DNA from 4 places in the Anaeromicrobium sediminis genome. Region 4 is predicted to be linked to each of the others. Evidence: riboswitches for the same ligand, from Rfam matches in the RefSeq annotation. Region 4 holds a riboswitch; each other region holds the start of a gene.
The links. Region 4 has a riboswitch for cobalamin ahead of cobT (nicotinate-nucleotide--dimethylbenzimidazole phosphoribosyltransferase). Riboswitches for the same ligand answer to the same signal wherever they lie in the genome.
Positions count from the first base shown of each region.

Region 1: linked by a shared signal. The riboswitch ahead of CCE28_RS21150 (ABC transporter substrate-binding protein) and the one ahead of cobT (nicotinate-nucleotide--dimethylbenzimidazole phosphoribosyltransferase) in region 4 are both predicted to bind cobalamin.
Region 2: linked by a shared signal. The riboswitch ahead of CCE28_RS07140 (MATE family efflux transporter) and the one ahead of cobT (nicotinate-nucleotide--dimethylbenzimidazole phosphoribosyltransferase) in region 4 are both predicted to bind cobalamin.
Region 3: linked by a shared signal. The riboswitch ahead of CCE28_RS14210 (aspartate-alanine antiporter-like transporter) and the one ahead of cobT (nicotinate-nucleotide--dimethylbenzimidazole phosphoribosyltransferase) in region 4 are both predicted to bind cobalamin.

Region 1 covers NZ_NIBG01000037.1:4,015-8,944, reverse strand. Annotated here, with positions in the region: gene CCE28_RS21160 (ABC transporter ATP-binding protein) at 1-140, opposite strand, end outside; gene CCE28_RS21155 (FecCD family ABC transporter permease) at 133-1,194, opposite strand; gene CCE28_RS21150 (ABC transporter substrate-binding protein) at 1,196-2,206, opposite strand; cobalamin riboswitch at 2,434-2,607, opposite strand; gene CCE28_RS22415 (hypothetical protein) at 2,685-2,834, shown strand; gene CCE28_RS21145 (hypothetical protein) at 3,127-3,360, opposite strand; gene CCE28_RS21140 (MATE family efflux transporter) at 3,680-4,930, opposite strand, start outside.
Region 2 covers NZ_NIBG01000004.1:191,995-196,924, reverse strand. Annotated here, with positions in the region: gene CCE28_RS07150 (VOC family protein) at 154-531, shown strand; gene CCE28_RS07145 ((2Fe-2S)-binding protein) at 751-2,205, shown strand; cobalamin riboswitch at 2,552-2,733, shown strand; gene CCE28_RS07140 (MATE family efflux transporter) at 3,019-4,332, shown strand; gene nikB (nickel ABC transporter permease) at 4,349-4,930, shown strand, end outside.
Region 3 covers NZ_NIBG01000013.1:43,820-48,749, forward strand. Annotated here, with positions in the region: gene CCE28_RS14195 (TetR/AcrR family transcriptional regulator) at 1-42, opposite strand, end outside; gene pepV (dipeptidase PepV) at 234-1,598, opposite strand; gene CCE28_RS14205 (hypothetical protein) at 1,697-2,128, opposite strand; cobalamin riboswitch at 2,420-2,622, shown strand; gene CCE28_RS14210 (aspartate-alanine antiporter-like transporter) at 2,765-3,997, shown strand; gene CCE28_RS14215 (acetyl-CoA hydrolase/transferase family protein) at 4,060-4,930, shown strand, end outside.
Region 4 covers NZ_NIBG01000007.1:121,194-126,123, forward strand. Annotated here, with positions in the region: gene CCE28_RS09915 (ROK family protein) at 1-197, shown strand, start outside; gene CCE28_RS09920 (AI-2E family transporter) at 252-1,373, opposite strand; cobalamin riboswitch at 1,487-1,662, shown strand; gene cobT (nicotinate-nucleotide--dimethylbenzimidazole phosphoribosyltransferase) at 1,755-2,810, shown strand; RNA gene ssrS (6S RNA) at 2,862-3,044, opposite strand; gene CCE28_RS09935 (VanZ family protein) at 3,183-3,602, opposite strand; gene CCE28_RS09940 (metallophosphoesterase) at 3,615-4,727, opposite strand.

The sequences.
Region 1 (4,930 bases), on a different contig from region 4:
TTAAGCAATGTTGACTTACCGCATCCATTTGGTCCAATGAGTCCAACAAACTTATTCTCTTTTACACATAAATTTATATTATCAATTATTTTTTTATCATCTATAGAAAATTCTAAATCTGAAACTTCTAATCTATCCATTTTTTCCTCCAAAAGAATAAGAGCTCTTTCTTATTAACCATATAAAAAATGGTGCTCCTAACAATGCGGTAATTACTCCAATGGGTATTTCTTCAGGTCTAGCTATCATCCTAGCCAAAATATCTGCCCAAATAAGTAGAATCGGTCCTAATAAAAGAGATAGTGTAGATACTCTTTTATGATCTGCCCCTACTAATGTTCTGCATATATGAGGAACTATAAGTCCTACAAACCCTATAACACCTGTTATTGATACCACAAATCCGGTTAGTATACTTCCTAAACAAAGAATCATATTTTTTAAAAATTTTGTATCTACCCCTAAAGTAATTGCCACTCCTTCTCCTAACAATAAACTATTTAAGCCTCTTGAAAATATAATTAGAAACACATAGGAAATTAGTAGCCAAGCAGAAGGCCATAATAAATTGCCCCATTTAGCTCCACCTAAACTTCCTGTCATCCAAAATAATGCCTCATGAACCTTTGAATAATCTTGTGCTGTAAATATTAAAAAGCTCGTTATACTTGAAAAAAGAGCAGCTATTGATACACCTGTTAGTACTAGACGTGTTGAAGAAAAAACACCATTTTGTCTAGATAGTATAAAAACTAATAAACTTGCTAGTAATGCCCCAATAAAGGCTCCTATGGAAACATTCTGTATTCCAAATATGCTAGAACCTCCAAATATAATTATCATTACAGCTCCAGTAGATGCTCCTGATGATATACCTAAAATATAAGGGTTAGCTAATGGATTTTTAGTTAAAGCTTGCATCATTATACCACAAAGTGAAAGGCCTGCTCCAGCAATTATAGCTAACAAAGTCCTAGGAAACCTCAAATTCCAAACAATACTTTCTGTGGTTTTTTTCCAAGTACATTGAAAAATCTCTTTGAAAAACAACTTACTAGCTATAATTTTCCATACTTCTTTAAAATCTAAGGTTATAGGCCCTAAACTAATTGAAGCTATTATGGATGCTATAAGGCCTACACTTAAAGTTATACATAATATTGTAAAATATAGTTTTTTCTCAAAAATCTTCATCTTACTCAAACTTTTCTGGATAGAATCCCTTTACAAGTTCTTCTATGGCTTTTGTATTTCTAATACCAGGTGACATATCTGCAAGGCTTACTTTTACAAATCTCTCTTCTTTTATAGCTTTTATATGCTGTAAAGCCGGATGTTCTTTTAAGAAGTTTAATTTTGCATCATAATCTGTATCTCCATAATCAACTATTACGATCACCTCAGGATTTTTTTCAACTACTTCTTCCCAGGATACAGTTGCATAGCCCTTGTTAATATGATCAAATATATTTTTTCCCTTTGATTGTCTTATAATATCTCCACTAATTCCTCCACCAGCTACAACAAAAGGTTCCTTTTCACCAGAATCATAAACAAAAACTTTTACCATTTCCTCTTCTGAAATATCCCCTATTTTGTCTTGAATCCCTTTTATTTCTGTTTTCATTTTTTTAATTACTTCCTCAGCCTTTTCTTCTACTGCAAATATTTTTCCTAAATCTCTAAAATCTTTATAAACTCCTTCTAATGAACCACTACCGCCTATGGATGTGGCTAAATATGGATTTATTCCGTTATCCATCATATCAGTAGCTGAAGCTACTCTCTTTTCATTAAAAGCTGATTCCCATCCAGATACAAAGTCTGGTCCTACAGAAAATAGCACTTCTTTAGAAGGATATTTATCAGAAAGAACAGGTATACTTTCGTAAGCCTCTTTAAATTCTGGATAAATTTCATTATCCATAAAAGCTGTTCCTACCATTTTATCTTCAAGACCTAGAGCTAAAAGCATTTCTGTCATAAACTGAGATAATGTAACAGCTCTTTCAGGAGCTTTTTCAAATGTTATCTCATAATTTTCACCGTAAATTTCATAGTTAAATGTTATAGGTTCATATTCCCTTGTTTCCTTTGTCTCTTCAATTTTCACATCTTCATTTACAGCTTTTGTAGTTTCATCCTTTGTACACCCAGTAAATGAAAATATTAAAACAAATACTAGAAGTAAAGATATTTTTTTCATTTGTGTCCTCCTTTTTTATGTTTGTATTTTAAATAATGTAACCATGTACCATCATATTAAATCTTTTAACTTTAATAAAAGTAATCCCAGTAAGATACTAGAGAAAAAAATAAAGCCTCCGCAAAAACGGAGGCACAGCGTATCTCTATTAACTTAAAAAACTTTATCAAAATAAAAGATAATATCTTTCAAATAGTTCTACTCTATGGTCTTACTTCCCTCCGAAGTTCCATATACAGCTTTAGGCAGGTCTCCTGGCTCACGGGTCATTCTCTACCATCCTTCCCAGATTAATCCAGTGGATTTGGCTTTGTCTCCGTATACAGTAGCGGGGGCTGCAGTGGATTTTCACCACTTTCCCTATTAAACCTTATATTGGTACCCAAAACAAGATATTCAATTGTTATAATTGGATCAATACAATTATAACAATTGCTTTTACAAATTTCAACATTATAAAATGCATTTTAGACTTAATATGTATTCAGATATGGAATATATAGTAGATATTATTAAAGAAGGTAAGATAATATCTATAGTTGAAGATGTTGTAGGTGATATTCAATTTTTAAAAATTATAGTTTTATTTTGTACACTTAGAAGTACAGACTCCGACTATATACCGTAACCCTTAGTTTGAGTAAAAACCACGCTCAACTATCCCCGTTATCTAACTACCTATCATTCCGATTATTGTCCCAATCATTATACCTATTAATATACTTATTATTGTGACTTTTGTTTTCTTAATTTCCCGCATAACTTTTCTTCTTTTAATTTTTTTCATATGTATTTCTCCTCTTTCATATTCCAATTTTTACCTCGTTAAAGTTATTATATTCAAACATGTGGCAATACTTGTCTATAATTTCATTTATTTTTGTAAAATAACCATATTAAATAAGAAAACCATCATTAAGTCAAATCATACTCATTATTGCATCATCTATCTCATTGGTACTGTATCCAGCATAATCCAACGCATCAAATATATCTCCATCAGGTGCATTATAGACTTCCTTTATGCCGTGTGCCACTTCTTCCGCTGTGTATTCTGCCTCTCTCATGGCCTTTGCTACTTCCTCAGCAGTTGCATCAAAGATATTTTTTAGCCCTTGTACTACTTTTTTTAAAGCTTTTTTTGAATATTTCATTCCTTTTGTTCCTCCCTTGCAGCTACATCATTCTATAGATTCTTCTTAGATTATTTTTGCAAATAAGTTAGGTTTATTTATAAGAAAATTCTACTTACCCCATGTGATGGTTTTGTGAAGGAAAATTAATGTTTTGGATTTTTTTGTATTTTTTATTATATAATTCAAGCCCCTTTAGAAATTCTAAAGGGGCTTGAATTATATAATAACTTTGCAAAGACCTATTGCCTATTAATTATATTCAATTAAAGTTAAAACTCCATACCAATTTCCTTTTTTATTCCACGGAAACCACCATTATATTTGGGGCACCTTATGATTAACAACGAAGGTGTTCATAGTTTAAATCTTTTTTATCCATTAAATTGTTATTTTGCTTAATTAAATACATACCTATAATAAATGTCATACATTCAGCAAATGGAACTGTAAGCCATACTCCACTCATTCCTAAAGTCATGGGAAGTATATTTATTCCTAAAATTATAAATACTATCCCTCTACTTGCTGCTATTATAATAGATGCTTTAGCATCCCCTATTGCTGTAAAATATCCCGAATTAATTATATTAAATCCACACAGTAAAAAGGAAAAGGCATATAGTTTGGATCCACTTACTGCTAAGTTTAAAATCTCTTCATTTCCACTTGCAAATAATGATACTAACTGTTTTCCAAATCCAAATAAGATAAAGAATAAAACTACTCCAACAACTATATTTACCCTTGATGCTAACTTTAATGTATTATTTAATCTATCATGTTTTTTATATCCATAATTATAGCTAAGTATAGGTCCTATTCCATCTGATATTCCAAACATTATAAGTGTTCCAAATTGAGATATATAATTTATTGTTGTAAATGCTGCAACACCAGCTTCCCCAGCTATTTTCATAAATGCCATATTAAATACATATGCAGTTGTTGCTATTGCAATTGCAATTACTCCTTCTGATGAACCATTATATGCCATTGGTACTATTGTTGATTTATCAAATTTACCACTAAATATATTTACTATATTCTTTTTATCTAACATAGGACGTACTACAATAAAAAATGCTGATACGTACGCTGTTCCTGTAGCAAATGCTGCTCCCATTATTCCTAAGCTTAATTCTTTTATAAGTATAAAGTCTAAACTTATATTAACAATTATACTTAAAATCATACCCTTTAAATATAATTCTGGCTTTCCTACTACCCTATTCGTAAATCCGAATAAAAACATTAAACACATTAGGGGAGCGAATATAGATATGGTTCTTATATATATTGACACACCCTCTAATAATACTTTATTTGCACCTAATAATACTGCAATTTCTTCACTAAATAATCTTCCAATTAATGCTATTGCTAAAGATACTGTTGTAATAGATACAAATGCTGTTTTAAATATATTTTGAGCTTCTTCTTTTTTACATTCTCCCAAACTTCTTCCTATGAAACTTAGAGAACCTACACTTATTATCATGCTAAAACCTATTATAACTTGCATAAATGGTTGAACCATATTTACACTAGCCAATGCATTTTGCCCAACAAAATTCCCTAAAAATATTCC
Region 2 (4,930 bases), on a different contig from region 4:
TTGGTATAGGAATAACATTACGAAATTGAAGAAAGAATTATATAATAAGGGTAGTTTCTTAGTGTAGGAAGGTAATTTTATGGACTATGGTGTTCTGTCATCGGTGACAGTATTATTAGTTTTAATTTCAACATATATTGGGAGGAATAATCTATGTTTAAACGAATCGATCATGTAGCATTTATTGTTAAGGATAGAGCTAAATCTATAAATTTTTACGAAGAACATTTTGGGTTCAAAAAATATTATGAACATGATGTGCCTGTACCCACAGTAGAAAAAATAGTTTATCTTAAACTAGGCGATACCACTTTAGAGTTGATACATGTGTCCACTGGTTCAACAAATAAAGGATTTCATTTCTGTCTTGAGAGCGATAACTTTGACGAGGATTATACCCGTCTAATAAATGCTGGTATTCCTGTTGATACTGAACCTCACCCTGTTGGAGCAAGAGAGGCAAGAGAAGAAGGTTGGCGTAGAGTAGTATTTGTGGGTCCTGACGGAGAATTGATAGAATTTAGAGGATAAAAACTTAGGGCATAGTTAAATAGAAATGTTCTTAAAATACTATATAATGGAACCTTATATTAAGGTTCCATTAAAAAACTTATATATAATATTATTTTTAAATACGGCCTTAATTTAAATAATACTTTAGATGTACTATAAATAATATAATTAGGTGTTGTTGGTGGTTATGATGAAATGAAATTTTACAGTACAATCGGTGAAATATAAGGAGATAATATGGGCAAGGTAGAAAAGATTAAGTTTAGAAATAGGAAAAAAAATAAAGGTTTCGAAATTATATCCTTGAAAAGTTTTTTTGAATCTGCAAATACTTCTTTCATAAAGAAGCATTTTCGTACTGATTTTTACAACTTGATTTTTGTTACTGAAGGTAAATGTATTCATGAAATTGATTTTTTAGAATATACCATTGGACCAGGTGAAATCTTAATTATCTCAAAGGACCGTGTTCATAGCTATAGTGAGTTTCATAATTTAGAAGGGTATTTAATTATGTTTACAGAGGGATTTCTATGTGAATTTTTAAGTAATAATACTTCTGAAGTAAAAGATTTGTTTAAGCAAAGCTATTTGAATCCCCATGTGAATTTTATAGATGTACATGCTTCAACCTTAACAAAACTTTTAGATATAATACATGGTATGTACACAAATACTGATAGCATTATAAATTATGAAGTGATGGCTTCAGCTTTCAGAACTTTTGCCCTATTAATACTGAACAGTATCTTAGGAGAAGAGGCTTCAAGACAGATAAAAAATGAAATTTTTATACAGTTCACTGAATTAGTGGAAGAATATATTCATAAAGAGAAAACTGTAGAAGGCTATGCTAATATGATGCATGTTTCTAAAAAAACAGTTAACTTAATGACACGGAAAGCTATTGATATGTCCGCAAAGCAATATATTATTCAACAACTTATTTTTAAAATAAAACTTAAACTATGTTTTGAACAAAAGAGTATCAGTGAAATTGCCAATGAATTAGGTTTTACAGAATCATCTAATATGACAAGGTTTTTTAAAAAATATACAGGCATTAGTCCTAGAGAATTTAGAAGTGTGAATTGTAAAGGTAATAATAACTGGACAAGGAGTGAGAGTATGGATTTAAATGCTATAAAAGAAGCTATTGAAACAAAGGTATATCATATCACTACCGATACAAAAGTTCCTCTCCATGAACATGCAACTCAAGATGAAGTATTTTATTGCATAAAGGGTTCAGGGTTTGGCGTATTAGCAGATGGGGAAGTAGAGTTAAAGGTAGGAGATGTATTTATTGCTCCTGCTGGAACAATGCATTCTATGAGAACTGATGGAGATCTTTATGTAACGGCTGTTCTTATACCTGTAAATAGAATTATTTGCCACTGTAAACAAGTGAGTTATGGTGATATTAGGAAAGCAATGGTTGGTGGTGCTCGTACTATAGAGGAAATACAAGAAATTACAGGAGCAGGAACAGGTTGCGGTAATTGTATTAAAGATATAAAAAAAATATTAGCATTAGCCTGTGGGTGCAAAATGGTTTCTATGGAAGCCGTAGTTGATGCAGTTAAAGATGGGGCAGATACAGTTGAAAAAGTTGGAGAAGTAACAGGAGCAGGAACTGATTGTGGAAAATGTAAAGCTCTAATACAAAATATAATTGATACAAAGAAGTAATTTAACAACAAACTTCTAGAGAATATTATGTATGATAGAAAGGTAGCACTGATTAAAATCAATGCTATCTTTTATTAATTTAGTCAAGAAATTAATAAAAGATAAATAAATACTCAAAAGAGTTTAAATTAAAAGCTGTACAGATGTACTTAAGTGGTGGCTATGGAATAAGGATTTATTATTTGAATAAGAGAACAGATAAATTCTATTGCATTTTGGATATAACATTTATATAATTATAAATGGAATATTTAAATATGTATTAAAGTAATTTATGAAAAAGGAATTTGGGTGGATTACTCTAAAAGATGAATCTTCTAGAAGGACTACTCTGATAATATCTAAAATTAAATACTTATGTTAAGGTGCCTTGTAAGAAAAGGAGAATAGGGAAGTCGGTGAAAATCCGACACGGACCCACCACTGTAAGTAGGGACGAATTCTAAAACGCCACTGGATAAATATCTGGGAAGGGTAGAATGAGATTGAACTACAAGTCAGGAGACCTGCCTTAAATGATAATAAGGTTAGACGAAAGGGGATAAATTTCGGTCTAGTTATTTTAAAGTTACTTTTTTAGATGGGAAAAGAGTCTCTTAGCGTTTGCTAAGAGACTTTATTATTTTCACTAATTATCTTTATGGAAAATCACCATGATGAAACTTAAGTATATAAAGCTAAAAAGGGTGATTTTAAAAACCATTCTAAAGTACATTTTAGACTTACATCAATAGGCTTTTTGAGAACTTAGGTTTAATGTGCTTAAGGGTTATAGGCCTAATAAAAATAACATTATAAATTGTGAGGAAATCTATGAACTATAAAGAATATTTATCTCTGGCAATACCTTTTATTATATCCACTGTAACCCAACCTCTTTTAGGGGCAGTAGATACGGCTGTCATTGGCAGACTAGAGCATCCATCATACATTGGAGGAGTTGCAATTGGAGCGGTTATATTTAATACCTTGTATTGGCTATTTGGATTTTTAAGAGTTAGTACTTCGGGATTTTCTGCACAGTCACTAGGTAGCCAGCATGAAAAAGATAGTTATTATGCTTATTTTAGACCCGTTTTGATAGCACTTATTATAAGTAGTGTGTTTATTATATTACAAGTTTTTATTAGAAATATAGCTATGTACATATATAATCCAGAACCTGATGTTGTCATTCATGCTATTACGTATTTTAAGATACTCATTTGGGGTGCTCCCTGTGTCCTTATAGGATATGTAAATCTAGGGTGGTTGATGGGAAGAAAATATGTAAAGGAAACATTGTTTTTACAAGTTTCTACAAATGTTCTAAACATTATCCTAGATATAGTTTTTGTAATGTTTCTGAAGATGGGTATAGCAGGCGTAGCCTATGCTACACTTATTTCTCAGTTTTATGGATTTATAATAGGAAACTATATTATATCCACAAAGATAAACATGTTTAAAATATTAAATTATAAAAGTGAACTTTTAGATAAGGTTGCAATCAAAAAAATAATGGGGGTGAATGCTGACCTTATGATAAGAACAGTTTGCCTTTTAATCATGACTAATATGTTTATCGCTAAGGGTACTGAGTTAGGAACAGTTATACTGGCAGCTAATGCAGTATTATATCAAATACAATATATTATATCCTATATATATGATGGGCTGTCTAATGCCTCAAGTATTTTTGCTGGTAAATGTGTTGGGGAGAATAATGTAAAAGAATATAAAGACGTGATATCTATTTCAAATGTGTGTACGGTAGTACTAAGCATAATTTTGTCTGCTTTTATTATACTTTTTAAAGATCATATTATAAGTATCTTTACAAATTTAGAGGATGTTATTTCTCTATGTAAGGAATATGTTATATGGTTAGCGGTATTCCCTTTTGTCATCGGTATCGGAATGGTCTATTATGGAATTTTCACTGGGAGTACCTATACGGCTCCTATTAGAAATTCAATGGTTATATCACTACTAGTATTTATTACTGGATATTTTACTGCTATACCAGAGTATAAAAATCATGGCTTATGGCTTGCATTTATACTATTTAGTCTTACTAGAAGTGTGATTCTTTTTTTATACAAAAAACAGTTATTAAATAAAGTATTTATTATTGAAAATAATTAAGTGGTGGGTTGATATTATGAAAAGTTATTTATTTAGAAGAATTCTACAACTTTTAATTGTTATGCTCTTGGCATCATTTTTGACCTTTAGTCTTACCTATATTAGCCCTAGTGATCCAGCTGAGATGATGCTTACATCTCATGATATTATTCCTACAAAAGAATTACTAGAAAAGACAAGGGAGGAAATGGGACTGAATGATCCTTTTATAGTTCAGTATGGAAATTGGCTTAAGGATTTGCTAACTGGGGACTTGGGATATTCCTACTCCACTAGGGAATCAGTTGCAGATATTTTATCACAAAGAATTTCAATGACTGTAAGATTAGCAGTTGTTGCATTATTATTTTTGATTGCTTTTTCACTAACCTTAGGTATCTTATCGGCGATTAAAAAGAATAAACTATTAGATTATATTATAAGAGGAATTTCTTTTGTAGGAATATCAATTCCAGCTTTTTGGTTAGGGCTTATATTGATTTATATATTTGTTGTAAAGCTTCATTGGTTTAAGATAACAGATCAATACTCTCTAAAAAGTGTAATTTTACCAGCTTTGACCTTATCAATCCCCTTGATGGGAAGGTATATAAGACAA
Region 3 (4,930 bases), on a different contig from region 4:
TAACCTTAAAGCTGCTTCCATAATCATTTCTTTTTTATCCAAATTATTTCACCTCTTATGCTAATCGCTCTTTCATTTTATCCATTCTTTTTATTTTTGTCAATTACAATTATATTGTCTAGCCCTTATTCCTAATTTAATAGATTCCCACTATTATTTATAAAAATATACGTATAACAACCTATCGTTATACGTATATTTCCCAACTTTATTTTAATTTAACACATATAAGTTTATTTTAATAATTCTGCTAAAGCCTTTGTATATATGACAGTCATTTTCATCAAATGATCTATACCTATATATTCATCCTTTTGATGAGCAAGCTCTACTTGCCCAGGAAATAATGGTCCAAATGCTACTGCATTTTCCATACTTCTAGCGTAGGTTCCTCCACCTATAGTTATTGGCTCCCTATTGTCTCCTGTTTCTTCTCTATATACCTTCATCAATCTCTCTATTAGTGCATGATCCTTTGGCATGTATATAGGTGCCATATAATCAGTCTCAACTATATCTATGTCATATGTATTAGTAACAGATTTCATACCATCATATATGGCATCCTTTTCATATGTAACTGGATATCTAACATTTACAGATACTTTAATTTCATCATCACTAAAATCTATTACTCCCACATTAAATATTAATTTTCCTGATTCCTTATCTTCAAATCCACAGCCTATAGATTGGCCATAGTATTCCATACCAATTTTGTCCTTATAGAAATTAATGAATTGGCCTACTTCATCATTCATATCTAAAGTATCTAAAAATACCATTAATTTTGATATGGCATTGTCACCACTCTCTGGTAAACTTCCATGGGCTGATACTCCATAGAATTTAACTATAGTAGTATCTCCTTCTTTTCCTGCATCTATTTTGATATTATTATTTTTTCCATATTCATATACTAAATTTAAGTCTAAATCCTTAACGTGAGCTTCAGCATAATCAGGAACCATGTTAGGTCTATTACCACCCTTTATTTTGGTCACTCTACATTCCCTATTTATTTTCTTAACTAAATCAAACATTAATATGCCCTTTTCTCCATGGATAGCAGGGAAATCTGCATCAGGTGTAAAAGCCATAGTAGGAACTTCTTCCCTTTCTAGATAATAGTTAATTCCTTCCCATCCACTTTCTTCATCTGTACCAAATATTATTCTAATTCTCTTATTCAGTGGAATACCACTATCTTTAATGGCTTTCATGGCATATATGGCACTTATGGCAGGCCCCTTGTCATCTATAGTTCCACGTCCATAGATTTTATCATCATGAATTTTAGCCTCATATGGAGGATATGTCCAGTTATCTCCTTCTGGTACCACATCTAAGTGAACTAGTATTCCTATCATTTCACTACCTTCACCAATTTCCCCATAACCTGCATAGTTGTCCACATTCTTAGTTTTAAATCCAAAACTCTCACATAAACTAAGGGCATAATTTAAACAATCATTTACCCCTTTACCAAAGGGCATGTCCCCGTCTGGTTCTGCCTTTACACTTTTAATCCTAATTATTTCTTGGGTACTTTTAATTATGTCCTCTTTAAGATCAGTAATTCTTTCCTCTAGTCTCATACTTTCACCTCTGTTTTATATAGTTACTTTCTATATTCTAATTTTTTCTTATTTTTCCTCTTTTAAGCAAAATAATACCCACATAAGGCTTATTCAACCTACTTGTGGGCATTAGGGCAAAAGTTATACTTTAATGAAAACTTTTCATCTTCATGTTGAACTTTAAATTTAACTTTAACTACATGCTCATTTACTTTAAGTCCATCATGAGAATAAAGGTATATTTCAACTTCATCATTAACTTTAAGATTAACTTTAACTTTATGACCTATATTAAATACATCATTTACCTCTGAACTAATAAATAAATATTTACTTATGAGTTTATCTGAACAATCTAATGTTAAATAATAAAGTTCTTCATTAACTTTATCCTTAACTTTAACTTTATGAAACTCCACATATATTTCTCCCATATACCCTTGTCCAATTATGGGACCTAAGTATATGCCTTTTCTAATAGAATCCTCTTTATATAAATAAAAATAATTCTTTCTGTCACTTGTATCCACTGAAAAATCATAATACATGCAAACACACTCCTTACTGGTTAATACATATATATGATACAAGCCCTATCTATGGAACACTTAATCTACATAAAAAATGAAATATTATAATTAATGTTCCACTTTATGTTTGATAATTATCTAACTTTTTAAGTTTTTACTTTTTATGAAAACACCTCTTATAACTTCTAATTACTCACTTACAAGAATTTAGCACAAAAAGACAACTTTCGTGCCATAAGAAAGAATATTACAAATATTGAATCTTTGTTGACATTTTCATATTTCTTGTTATACAATCACTTTAAACAATTCTATACGGAACTTTATGGTATTTTTAGTCTTTTAATTACAGGCTAAAAATTTAAAAGGGAAGTTTGGTGAAAATCCAACACGGTCCCGCCACTGTAATAGGGAGTAAACCTATGTTATACCACTGTTTTTATTTAAAAATGGGAAGGTATAGGTTTATGATGATCTTAAGTCAGGAGACCTGCCATAAAGATAAACGCCGTAATTACTCACGAGGATGAGGAGGTGTTATGATAAGGTCTTATGTAAAATAGCCATGCCTATTTTCACTACCTATTTGTAACTAATCTCTCTTGTGATAAGGGAGATTTTTTTATTTCATTTTATTAAGGAGGATATGTTTTTATGAATTTTGATTACGTAAAATTCGTCACGGATCCATTTGTACTAATATTTATGTCTGTCATATCGGGTCTAATTATAGGTAAATTTCAATACAAGAGAATCAAACTAGGCAATTCAGGTGGATTGTTCACAGGACTCTTTATTGGATGGTTTACTTACAAGAAATATGTAATTCCATATACTAATGATTCATCAATGCCTGCTTATGCACAAAAAATACTTTCAAATGGATTAGTTCCAAAGGAATTATTTTTATTTACCCTAATCTGCTTCATTGCATCTGTAGGTCTTTTAGCTTCCACAGATATAGGTAAGGTAGTAAAAAAATATGGTTTTAAATTTATGCTACTAGGTTTCCTAATTACCCTTACAGGAGCCCTTAGCTGTTATATTGTTTCTCTTTTAAATAAAAATATAAATATTTTTGCATTATCTGGTGTTTATGTGGGTGCATTAACAAGCTCTCCTGGATTAGCTGCCGCCCTTGAATCCGTTTCAGCTTTAGGAAAAGGTACAGAATCCATGGTAGGCCTTGGATATGCAGTTGGCTATATTCCTGGAGTAATAGTAGTTATATTCTCTATGCAGCTTTTACCTATAATATTTAAAATTGACGTTGAAAAGGAGAAAATTTCTTTCATACGTGAAATGGATAATGAAAAAGAAAAGATAGATTTAGACAATCTTAATTTTGAAATACTGCCCTTTTTATTTGTATGTATAGTAGGTTTTTTTATAGGACAAATAAAAATTTATTTAGGACCTGCAATCAATTATTTTAGTTTAGGCTCTACAGGTGGAGTATTAGTCTCTGCCCTACTACTAGGCCATATAGGAAAAATAGGTTTCATGAATTTTAGAATGGACACTAAAATTCTAAGTGCCATAAGAGATCTAACCCTATCCATATTTTTATCTATTGTAGGCCTTAGATATGGTTATTCTACTTTAACTAATATTAGGGGTGAGGGATTTATCTTACTATTTGTTGCCCTTTTATGTTCTTTGTTTGCAGTTCTTATTGGATTCTTAATAGGACGATATGTCCTTAAAATAAATTGGATTATGCTATCAGGTGCAATATGCGGAGGAATGACAAGTACGCCTGGACTTGGGGCAGCTATCGATTCATCTGATAGTGATTATGTGGCAACAGGCTATGGGGCCAGTTATCCCTTTGCTCTATTTGGAATGATAATATTCACCATTTTATTACAAAGAACTGTTATATAAAATAGACCTTAATTGAAACGACCTATTGATTCTACAATATTAAAATTTTAGGAGGATATGTTATGTGTTTAGATAGAATTAGAAATAAAGATTTACTAGATAGGGTCTGTTCCCCTAAGGAAGCTGCTATGTTAATTAAAGACGGAATGAATGTGGCCACAAGTGGTTTTACTCCTTCTGGATATCCTAAAGCAGTACCTATGGCATTGGCAGACTTAGTAAAAGAAACGGGTGAAAATATTAAAATCAATTTGTATACGGGTGCCTCTGTAGGTGAAGAATTAGATGGTATATTGGCAAAAAATAATTTATTAAATAAAAGACTTCCTTACCAAACTAACGAGAGTTTAAGAAACTCTACAAATAATGGTAATTGTGAATACTTAGATATGCACCTAAGTCACGTTCCCCATTATACTAAGCTAGGATTCTTAGGAAAAATTAATGTGGCAATTATAGAAGCTGTTGCCATAACAGAAGAAGGCCATATAATTCCTTCTACTTCTGTAGGAACTTCTCCAACTTATATACAAATGGCCGATAAGATTATTGTGGAAATAAATACTAGTCAACCTCTAGAACTAGAAGGTATGGCCGATATATATATGCCTAAAAAGCCACCCTTTACAAGGGCCATTCCAATAATGATGCCTAATGATAGAATAGGAACTTATTCTATCCCTTGTGAAATTGATAAAATAGCTGCCATAGTAGTTACTGATATAAAAGATAATGTAAGGCCACTGGCCCCTATAGATCCTATATCTGAAAAAATTTCTCATAACCTTATTGAATTTTTAGAAAAGGAAGTGGAATCAGGAAGATTAACAAATGAATTACTTCCTCTTCAATCAGGAGTAGGTAGTGTGGCAAATGCCGTTTTAGCAGGGTTAAATAATTCCAGCTTTAGGAATCTAGTATGCTATACGGAAG
Region 4 (4,930 bases):
TTGCCAATTATAATCCTGAAGTAATTGCAATTGGCGGAGGATTATCTAATGCCCTTAATATGTTCTATGATAAAATGATGGAAACTATAAAAGGTATGTCTTTAAAGGCAAATATTGAAGCATGCCAGATTAAAAAAGCTGAGAGATCAGATTGCGGACTTGTGGGAGCTGCTGCTTTAAGCTTCTATGAATACTAAAAAATAACACCTATAATAAGGATGGTCATAATTCTATGACCATCCCTTTTAATTTCATTCATTTAAATTTTCCAACTCTAATAGAGTCATTTTCTTTCTCTTTAGTCTTCTGTTTACATGTTCTTCCACTAAATTTTTGATTAGAACTACCATAGGAACTCCAAAGAACATGCCTACAACTCCTCCTACGGCACCTGACAGGGTTATAGCCACTATTATCCAAAATGCTCCTACCCCAATCTTATCTCCTAATATCTTAGGACCTAATATGGCTCCATCAAACTGCTGAAGTAGTGCAATTATTAGACCTACTACTAGAGTCATTTTAGGACTTGCAATCAAAGTTATAATCACAGCCACAACACCTCCTATTATAGGTCCCACAAATGGAAGTACATTAGTAGTTCCCACAACTAAGGATATTAATAAGGCGTATGGACACTTTACCATTATTAATATAACAAAGCAAATTAATCCAATAATTGCTGAATCAATTACTTTTCCAACTACAAAATTAGAAAATATATCATTGCCCTTATTAATTATATAAACTATATAATCCGCTCTTTCATTACTAGTAAAGGCATATAGCATACGTTTTGCCCTGGCAATTAGTAATTTTTTGTCTAATAATATATACACTCCTAATAGACAACTTATTATTTTTTTACAAATACCAAAAATAGTTCCTTGAAAATTGCCAAAGCTCTTTGGTACATATTTAATACTCGATATTCCCTTATTAATACTATTTCTTATAATAGCTATAGTATTTTTATCTAAATCATCTATACGGTTAATACCTATTTTATTTATTATTCTATCTGTAATCATCCCAGTAGTTAGATTGCTAGAATGTGGCAATGTTTCTAAAAAGTTTATTATACTATTTATTACATTGTGTACTACCAAAGTTCCTAGCAAGATAACAATTAATGTGACAATAAAAACGGCTATAAACACACTCATATTTCTTTTCATATTAAATTTTCTTTCGAAAAAAACTACAAATGGGTCTAATATATATGCTAAAAAGAATCCATTCACAATAGGAAATATGACTCTATAATAGCTAATTCTCATACTTTTATTTACACATAGGCTTCCTATTAAAATTATCATTATTACTGCAAATACTAAACTACTATAACTAAACCTTATGATTTTTTTGTTCATCTATTGATTCTCCTAGTCCTTGTTTAAATGCCTTTCATTTAAGCTCAATATTCCAAAAAAAATTATATTGTTGATAAATCTCTAAAAATATATTATCATAAATATGAGAAATTAATAAGCTAAAATTTTAAGGTGCCTAATTTTTAGGAGAATAGGGAAGAAGGTTAAATTCCTTCACGGACCCACCACTGTAATGATGAGAAATGTTAAATATGCCACTAGACTACTGGGAAGGCTTAATATTTCTATGATTCTTAGTCAGGAGACCTGCCTTAAAATTTTAAAATGTGAATGACGGCAAAGTTCATATTCCCACTGGGAGTATGGGCTTTTTTAATTGCCTAAAAACACAAATATAATCTTAAAGGGGAATTTTGAAAGATGAAAAAATTACAAGAAACTATTAAATCAATTACACCACTTAGTAAAAACCATATGGATTTAGCTAAGGAAAGACTAGACCTTCTTATTAAGCCTTTAGATAGTTTGGGTAAATTAGAAACTATAGCTATTCAGTTATCTGGAATTTATGAAAATAATTACTATGATACTTCCAATAAATTAATTTTAGGTTTTGGAGCTGATCATGGAGTTTATGAGGAAAATGTATCTCCTTGTAAACAGGTGGTTACACAGCAACAATTTGCCAACTTTGTAGGTGGAGGTAATGGAGTATCTACCCTATGTAATTTTACAAATTCCCATGTTTGGGCCATAGATGTGGGCATAAATTGCGATGAAGAAATTACTGGAGTTTTTAATGAAAAAATCAGAAAGTCTACTGATAATATGAGAATAGGACCTGCCATGGCCTATGATGAAGCCATAAAGTCTTTAGAGATAGGAATTAAATATGCTACTTTAGCTAAGGAAAAGGGATACAAAGTAATTGGTATCGGAGAAATGGGTATATGTAATACTACTCCATCAACAGCAATTATGAGTGTATTCTTTGATCTATTACCTGAAAATATTACGGGTATGGGCTGTGGCCTTGATAATGAAGGTATCCTTAGAAAGATGAATGTTATAAAGGATTCTATTAAAATTAACAAGCCAGATAAAAATGATCCTATAGATATATTAGCTAAGGTTGGAGGATTTGAGATAGGGGCCATGGCTGGAGCCATATTAGGAGCTGCTAGCTTAAGAATGCCTGTTGTATTAGATGGTTTCATATCTTATGCGGCATTTATTATTGCCTATGGTTTAAATAACCTTTGTAAAGATTATGCCATTCCATCCCATATGTCTGCAGAACCCGCATCTAAATTGGTTTTAGATAAGTTATCCTTATCGCCCCTTTTAAATTTAGATATGAAGTTGGGAGAAGGTTCTGGTGCAGCATTGGCCTTTAACATAATAGAAGCAGCTAACTTTACATACAAAAATATGCTTACCTTCGATGAATCTAATATGGAAAATACTCACCCATAAAGTAAAACTTAATTTCCTAACAAGTAAAAAAAGAGAGGCATATGCCTCTCTTAATATTCCAAAATACCGCTACTCTAATTTTGATACCTATCTCAACGATAGGTGGGTGCCCTCACAGATACTTCTTTGTCCTTGCCGATTCGGTCTCATAAGTCAATTTCACATCTAAATTTTGAACTCCCGTTTCTTAACTGTAGGTTCAAAATAAGAGCTACACGAATACCCCAGATATATTTCTTTTTCTTGTATTCATTATAACAAATTTTTTGTAATTCGCAAATACTTATTTAATGGAAATTTAGATTGATTTTTCTATTTGAGATTTTTTTAACACTTACGATATCTTTTTTAAAAAATTCAATTCTTATCTCCCTATATTTTAATCTTTTTCACTAATATATATCCTAACATGGCTCCTACCAGATTTAATATAATATCATCTATATCACAAGTGCCTACCCTATAAATATATTGAAGTAGTTCAATACTGCAAGTAGTTATTAGGGCTAACATAAATATTTTTATATAATTATTAGTCTTATTATAGGCTAGTGGTAATAAAAATCCTAAAGGCATAAAAGCTACAATATTGCCCCCAATATTAATTATTGTATTTCTTATACCATATTTTAAAAACGCATACTCAGAAATAGTACTAAATGGTATAACATTATAACTGACATGATAGGTAGTTCTCCCATAATAGGGACTAAGAAACACTAGATAAAACAAATATATCAAGTATACTCCTAGTAATAATTTGCTCATCACATTTATATGTTTTTTCTTCATAATATTTCTCCATTACTCACCAACAGAAATCTTTCTAGTTTCAATCCATCCATATTCATCCTTAAACCTGGCTAAAGCATATTTTCCATATATACCTGCCACCCTTATTTCATCTCCCTTATTTACCGTTAAAAAATATTCCTGATAGTCTTGATTACAATAATATTCTTTTCCATCAAATTCTATCAATTCATTTTTAACATTTATATATTCTCCATTATGAATTCTTTCACACAATGAAAATTCTTCTTTCTTTTCAATTATTCTAATTTTATTACATGGCCACCCTAATTTTTCAGGAATTTTTTCACTGCCTTTGTTTTCTTCAATAACCTTATATTTAGTAAAATCATCTATCTTTTCACTAGATATATTGTAATTTCCCCCGTCTTTTTCAATAATAAGAGCATTCATTTGGCCCTTTATTTTTACTGCGTAGCCACCATCTATACATATTATCCTTTTCTCTTTATCTATAATTACATCTCCGCTACCACTAAAACCCTTATAATTTGAAGTGGGCCAGTGGCCTACCACTACAATTTTATCACTTTTGTGACCCTTTTTATAAAATTCATCACAGGCTAACAAAGTTCTAAAGGAACTGTCCTTCCAGTCATTAATATAATCTATACCACCATGTACAAATATGAACTTATCAAATTCCAGTCCTATTGGCAATGTGCTTATGAAATCTATATCCTCTTTATATACTTTATTAATTCTTATATGAAGTTCCTCTGGTGTAGTTTCATCCAAATTAACATTCAATTCACCTATCCAATCATCAAATATACTTCTATAAGGCTTATTTCCCATATATTTGTACATTTTTTCACAGTGGTTTATATCTTTCATGAGATAAGATATAAATGCCTCACAATTGCCTGATATTATTATTCTATTTTTATGTTTTGATATTTTCTTCAGCTCTTCTAATAATTTTTTACTATAGGGACCCTTCTCTATGAAGTCTCCTAATATGATTAAATAATCATTTTCTGCTAATTTAACTTTCTCAGTTAATTTTTTATATGAATTTAGCCCACCATGAATATCACTCATGACTATTAATCTATACTTTTCATAAGTGGGAAGTTCAATTATTCTACTCCTAACATCCATCTAGCTATCTCCCTTAGTCATTTTCTCTTATGTATTATTTCTATAATTCACACTAATAACCCTCTATAAAATAGAACTTTCCCTTAGATTCCATCCATAGGCTACTTCCCCCAATACTTTATCTCCTAATTTCTCACAAATTATTTAATTTCATAGTAAAGTTATTAATACTACTATATCCTAAAAAATCCTCTAACAATTTT